Regions from separate parts of the Arthrobacter sp. 92 genome, predicted to be linked through region 2. Evidence: riboswitches for the same ligand, from Rfam matches in the RefSeq annotation. Region 2 holds a riboswitch; the other holds the start of a gene.

The links. Region 2 has a riboswitch for glycine ahead of gcvP (aminomethyl-transferring glycine dehydrogenase). Riboswitches for the same ligand answer to the same signal wherever they lie in the genome.
Region 1: it holds a riboswitch for glycine, as region 2 does, so the genes downstream of both, gcvP (aminomethyl-transferring glycine dehydrogenase) here and gcvP (aminomethyl-transferring glycine dehydrogenase) in region 2, are expected to answer to the same signal.

Annotation. Positions count from the first base shown of each region.
Region 1 covers NZ_CP189863.1:915,835-919,040, reverse strand. The annotation lists gene gcvP (aminomethyl-transferring glycine dehydrogenase) at 1-1,927, opposite strand, end outside; glycine riboswitch at 2,121-2,219, opposite strand; gene ACP4XC_RS04270 (TetR/AcrR family transcriptional regulator) at 2,334-2,873, opposite strand; gene ACP4XC_RS04265 (MFS transporter) at 2,942-3,206, shown strand, end outside.
Region 2 covers NZ_CP189863.1:2,063,436-2,066,641, forward strand. The annotation lists gene gcvP (aminomethyl-transferring glycine dehydrogenase) at 1-1,734, opposite strand, end outside; glycine riboswitch at 1,773-1,878, opposite strand; glycine riboswitch at 1,880-1,977, opposite strand; gene ACP4XC_RS09460 (EAL domain-containing protein) at 2,746-3,206, opposite strand, start outside.

The sequences.
Region 1 (3,206 bases), 1.1 Mb from region 2:
TCGCGGACAGGACGTCCTGGTGCAGTTCGATCTTCGCAGTGAGGTCCGCGTGGTCGATCGTGCCGTCAGAAGCGGTCGCCACGACAACGACCTTCATGCCTGCCAGCACGGCCGAGGCGGCATTGGTGCCGTGGGCGGAGGCCGGGATCAGGCAGATGTTGCGCTGGTCGTCGCCGCGGGAACGGTGGTAGCCGCGGATCGCCAGCAGCCCGGCGAGCTCGCCTTGGGATCCGGCGTTGGGCTGGATCGAGACCTGGTCGTAGCCGGTGATCTCGGTCAGCTGGGCTTCGAGGTCCCCGATCAACTCGCGCCAGCCCTCGGTCTGGGACTCGGGCGCGAAGGGATGGATGGAGGCGAACTCCGGCCAGGAAATGGCCTCCATCTCTGCCGTGGCGTTCAGCTTCATGGTGCACGAACCCAGCGGGATCATGGTGCGGTCCAGGGCAAGGTCCCGGTCCGAGAGGCGGCGGATGTAGCGCAGCAGCTGGGTTTCGGAACGGTGGGTGTTGAACACCGGATGCTGAAGGTAGTCGGACGTGCGCTCGACGGCGGGGTCCAGGCCGAACCCATCGACGGAATCCACCACGCTGGCGCCGAACGCGGCAACGACGTCGGCGACGATGGCCGCCGTCGTGGCTTCATCGGTGGAGATGCCGACCGTATCGGTGTCGATGGCGCGCAGGTTGATGCCCTTGGCCTCGGCGGCCGCGATGATTTCGGCAGCCTTGCCCGGCACGGACACGGTGACGGTGTCGAAGAAGGACGTGTGCAGCACATCCAGCCCAGCGGCCTTCAGTGAGGCGGCGATGGTCCTGGCGTGGCCGTGGACAGCTTCGGCGATGGCTTTGAGCCCGTCGGGGCCGTGATAGACAGCGTAGAAGGAGGCCACGATGGCCAGCAGCGCCTGGGCGGTGCAGATGTTGGAGGTGGCCTTCTCGCGGCGGATGTGCTGCTCGCGGGTCTGCAGCGCCAGCCGGTAGGCGGGGACGCCGGCGTTGTCCTTGGAGACACCCACGAGGCGGCCGGGCATGGAGCGCTCAAGGCCCTTCTGGACCGCCATATACGCGGCGTGCGGGCCGCCGAAGAACAGCGGCACGCCGAAGCGCTGGGCGGAGCCGACGGCGATGTCCGCGCCCTGCTCCCCGGGCGAGGTGATCAGCGTCAGGGACAGCAGGTCGGCGGCCACCGTCACGAGTGCGCCGCGTTCCTTGGCGTCCGCAATGACAGCCGAGTGGTCAAACACGCGGCCTGAGGCACCGGGCTGCTGCAGCACGACGCCGTTGATGACGCCCTCGGGCAGGCCTTTGGACAGGTCCGTGACCTCGACCTCGAAGCCCAGGGCTTCGGCCCGGCCCTTGACGACCGCAATGGTCTGCGGCAGGCAGTCGGCGTCGAGGACAGTCTTGCCGTCATGGGCCGTCTTGTTCTTGTTGGCGCGTCGCATCATCAGCACTGCCTCGGCCACGGCGGTGGCTTCGTCCAGCAGCGAGGCATTGGCGATGGGCAGGCCGACGAGGTCCTGGACCATTGTCTGGAAGTTCAGCAGCGCCTCGAGCCGGCCCTGGGAGATCTCCGGCTGGTAGGGCGTGTACGCGGTGTACCAGGCCGGAGCTTCGAGAATGTTGCGGCGGATCACCGGCGGGGTGAGGGTGTCGTAGTAGCCTTGCCCGATCATCTGCACGGCCGTCTTGTTCTTCGCGGCCAGCTTGCGCAGTTCGGCGAGGACTTCCACTTCGCTGAGGGCTGCGGCGAGCGCGAGGTCGGAATCCTGCCGGATGTCCTTCGGAACGGCGGTATCCACCAGGGCGTCGACAGTGTCGTAGCCGACGGCCTTCAGCATGGCGTCGACGTCGGACTGGCGGCGGGCGCCGATGTGCCGGTCAACGAAGGACGTGGACGCTGGGGTAACAGTCACAAGGAACTCCATAACTCAGGCGGCGCAGGGTACGCCACATCGATTCGGGTTCCTCCCCGCTCTGTATTGGACCTGAGAGTTTCCGCGCAGCCGTGCTCTCGCATGGCTCCGCTTGCACCGTCGGTGAGCACGGCGTGACCAGAACCGCCGTCCTGAATATCCAAGGGACGGTGGGTTCGGGCAGCCTGCTGCTTTCCAGAGTTGCCTTGCCGCGGCGGTACGTGGGCCTGAGAGGTTCCTGGGGAGGATTTGCTCCTACGGCGCCTGCTTGTACCTACTTGCAGAACTCTCCCGCCGCAGATCAAAGGCATATTAAATTAGCGGTGACAACTGTCACAACTGCCATTGTCCTATGCCTGAGACGCGTCTGCAAACTGTGAGGCGTCGGCCCGCTGTCCCCGACGGCGCCACCGCACTATCAGTCCCGCAGCCTCTCCACGGCGGCCAACAGGCTCTCCACATCACCGCTCAAGCCAGCCGCCGATCCCCCGGGCCCGCTGGCGAGCATGGCGTTAAAATACAGGCCATCGCCCATGTAAAGGACAGCTTTGGCCATCGCGGGCCCGACGTCGGCGGCCAGCAGTTCCAGCCAACTCTGCTGGACGGCGGCAAAACGGTGCAGTGTTTCCTTGTGCGCCACCTCCGCGAGGCGGGTAGCCGCCACAAAGACCCGGTCCAAGGGGGTGTCTGCCCACAACGAAGACTTGATGAAGTAGGCGGCCGCCCCTTCCGGCGCCACGGACATTGCTTTGACGTCCTCGGCCACCAGGCGGTCCATACGCTCGAGCAACACCGAAATCATGGCCTCCTTGTTGGGGAAGTGGTAGAGCAAACCGCCCTTCGAAACGCCGGCCCTTTTGGCCACCGCATCCAAGGTGGCGGCCCGCTCACCGACCTCAATGAGGAGGGATTCGAAGGCGTCGAGGACGGCTTCACGTGCGACGGGTTTTCTGGCCATGGTTCCTATCATGCCCGCTGCCGCGGGGTCATTTCTTAACTATACCGTCCAGACGGTATAGTTAAGCCATGGCAATCGCATCGACCCCCCGCACGCGGGATTCGCTACCCAAGCGTTCTGATGCCGCCCCCCGCCCGGACCGCGGACCCGGGCGGGACTGGCTGGCGCTGGGGCTGCTCATGTTCCCGGTCCTCCTGGTGGCGGTGGACAACACCGCCCTGACCTTTGCCCTCCCGGCAATCGCCCGCAGCCTCGATCCCACTGGAGTCCAGCTGCTCTGGATTGTTGACGCCTACCCGCTGGTCCTGGCCGGGCTGCTGGTCGCCATGGGCA
Region 2 (3,206 bases):
GCGGATGGCCAGCAGGCCCGCGAGCTCGCCCTGGGAACCGGCGTTCGGCTGGATGGACACCTGGTCGTAGCCGGTGATCTCGGTGAGGTCCGCTTCCAGGCCCTCGATCAGTTCCCGCCAGCCCGCGGTCTGGGAGTCCGGCGCGAAGGGGTGGATGGAGGCGAACTCCGGCCAGGAAATGGCCTCCATCTCGGCGGTGGCGTTCAGCTTCATGGTGCACGAGCCCAGCGGGATCATGGTGCGGTCCAGCGAGAGGTCCCGGTCCGAGAGCTTCCGGATGTAGCGCAGCAGCTGGGTTTCGGAGCGGTGGGTGTTGAACACCGGGTGCTGCAGGAATTCGGAGGTGCGCTGCACCGTCTCGGGCAGCTCGAAGCCCTGGGCCGCCACCACGGGACCGGCGCCAAAGGCGACGACCACCGCGGAGAGAACCTCCGCCGTCGTGGTTTCATCGACTGACACGCCAACCGTGTCCGCATCGATGAAGCGTAGGTTGATGCCGCGGGCCTCGGCGGCGGTGATGACCTTCCGGGCTTTGCCCGGCACGCGGACTGTGACGGTGTCGAAGAAGGACTCGCTCACCAGTTCCCGGCCCGCGATCTTCAGCGTGGCGGCGAGGGCGCGGGCGTTGTTGTGGACGGTCTCGGCGATCGCCTTCAGACCGTCAGGTCCGTGGTAGACGGCGTACATCGAGGAGACGATGGCCAGCAGCGCCTGAGCGGTGCAGATGTTGGACGTGGCCTTTTCACGGCGGATGTGCTGCTCGCGGGTCTGCAGGGCCAGCCGGTAGGCCGGGACGCCGGCGTTGTCCTTGGAGACGCCGACAATGCGGCCGGGAAGCGTGCGTTCCATGCCTTCGCGCACCGCCATGTAGGCCGCGTGCGGGCCGCCGAAGAACAGCGGCACGCCCAGGCGCTGCGTGGAGCCGACGGCGACGTCCGCGCCCTGCTCGCCCGGAGGGGTGAGCAGGGTCAGGGCCAGGAGGTCCGCTGCCACGGTGACGAGCGCGCCGCGGTCTTTGGCCTCTGCGATCACGGCCGTCTGGTCCCAGACCTGGCCGGAAACGCCGGGCTGCTGCAGGACCACACCGTTGATGTCGCCGTCGGGCAGTCCCTGGGACAGGTCCGCTATCTCCACATCGAAGCCGAGCGCTTCGGCGCGGCCCTTGACGATGGCGATGGTCTGCGGGAGGCAGTCGGCGTCCAGGACGGTCTTGCCGTCACGGGCCTCTTTGTTCTTGTTGGCGCGGCGCATCAGGAGCACGGCTTCGGCCACGGCGGTGGCCTCGTCGAGGAGCGACGCGTTGGCCACCGGAAGCGCGGTGAGGTCCTGGACCATGGTCTGGAAGTTCAGCAGCGCCTCGAGCCGGCCCTGGGAAATCTCCGGCTGGTAGGGCGTGTAGGCGGTGTACCAGGCGGGGGCTTCGAGGATGTTGCGGCGGATCACCGGCGGCGTGACGGTGTCGTAGTAGCCCTGGCCGATCATCTGCACGGCCGTCTTGTTCTTGGAAGCGAGCTTGCGCAGCTCGGCCAGCACCTCAACTTCGCTGAGGGCGCTGTCGAGGCTGAGCGGCTTTTCCTGGCGGATGGAGGCGGGTACTGCGTTGTCAACGAGGCCGTCTACGGTGTCGTAGCCGACGGCCTTGAGCATGGTGTCGATGTCTGTTTGGCGGCGCGCGCCGATGTGGCGGTCTGCGAACGTGGACGGGGTCGACTGAATCGTCATGAGGAACTCCATAATTCAGGTGGCGCCGGAGTGCCACGATGATTCGGGTTCCTCCCCGCTCTGTATTGGACCTGAGAGTTTCCGCGTTGCCTGCTGTTAGCAGGCGCCACTTGCACCGTCGGTGAGCCCGGTTTCCCGGACTGCTTTCCAGAGTTGCCTTGCCGCGGCGGTACGTGGGCCTGAGAGATTCCTGGGGAGGATTTGCTCCTACGGCGCCTGCTGAACGTACCGGCAGGACTCTCCCGCCGCAGATCATAAGCTGTGCCACTTGTCGGTGACACGGCTCACACTGTAGCTTGCGCTCGGGCAGCAACGCAAGAGCCCGCTTCAAAATGTCATTCGCTGCCCTGCAGTCAACTGACCAAGGAGTCGGCAGGGCCGTCTGCTCGGTGGGGAGATGACCCTTGGCTCCGACCGCGCGCCGGTAGGGGGCGTCTACAAACTCATCGAAGGCACCGCCACTCAGGGATAGAGCGAAGCCCTCGGAATCTTGGTCCTGAACTACCCCCTACCTGAACCAATGACATGCCGGCCCACTTGCGCAAACGCCGTAGGCTTTCCCCTCACCGCCGTGGTCTCCCTGCAGGTCAGACCCAAATCCATTTCGGATGTGCTGGACCGGCTCAGCGGTCACGAATCAGCCCCCATGGTCACGATGGTTACTGGTCAGGCCCCCGTGGTCTTTCACGGAGTCTTTCATGATCCCAGGAGTCCGGCCGATTTCATCACCAAGGACATCGGCGCACTCCCGGCATTCAGCCCATGGACACCAAGGTGGCCATCGCCGTCACGCGGCGCTACTGGATGGACCGCGACGGACCGCACATCGGCGATCAGGTTGAAGGACCTCTGAGACGTTAGCCCGCTTTCCCTGCGGCCCCCTGAATAGCCTGCACAGGGCGCACGTCTCAGGCGCTGGAGAGCCGGTACCGGTGGTCAAATCCGGGACAGCGCGTGCAGGGTTCGGTTTCGGCTGGTTGCCTGCCGGTGCCCCTGTGGCGGGTTCTTGCGGTGTGGTTGTGGTCAAAACCATATGGAGGCTGTAGGGGGAGGAGCCTGCGGTCCTGCCTGTGCGTGGGCGGGGTGGTCCCAGTCGGCCCAGTCCTGGGGGCGGGTGGTGGGTCGGGCGAGGAAGTAGCCTTGGGCGCCGCTCACGCCGAGTGCTCCGACAGCGGCGAGTTCGTCTTTGGTTTCGATTCCTTCGGCGATGAGCGCTGCTCCGAGCTGTTCGGCGAAGCCGACCATGGCCTCGACGAAGGCGTGGCGGAGGGTGTCCGTGTCGATTCCGGCGATGAGGCTGCGGTCGAGTTTGATGATTTCGGGTTGAAGTTCTTTAATCCGGTGGAGCGAGTCGAAGTATGAGCCGGCATGGTCGAACGCGAGCCGGACCCCGCGCCCTCGCAGTGGTGCCAGTGCCTCGTTCAGGGCGCGGGCCTGCTCCGGGCTCAGCGCTTCGGTGAGTTCAAGGACGATGCGGTCCGGGG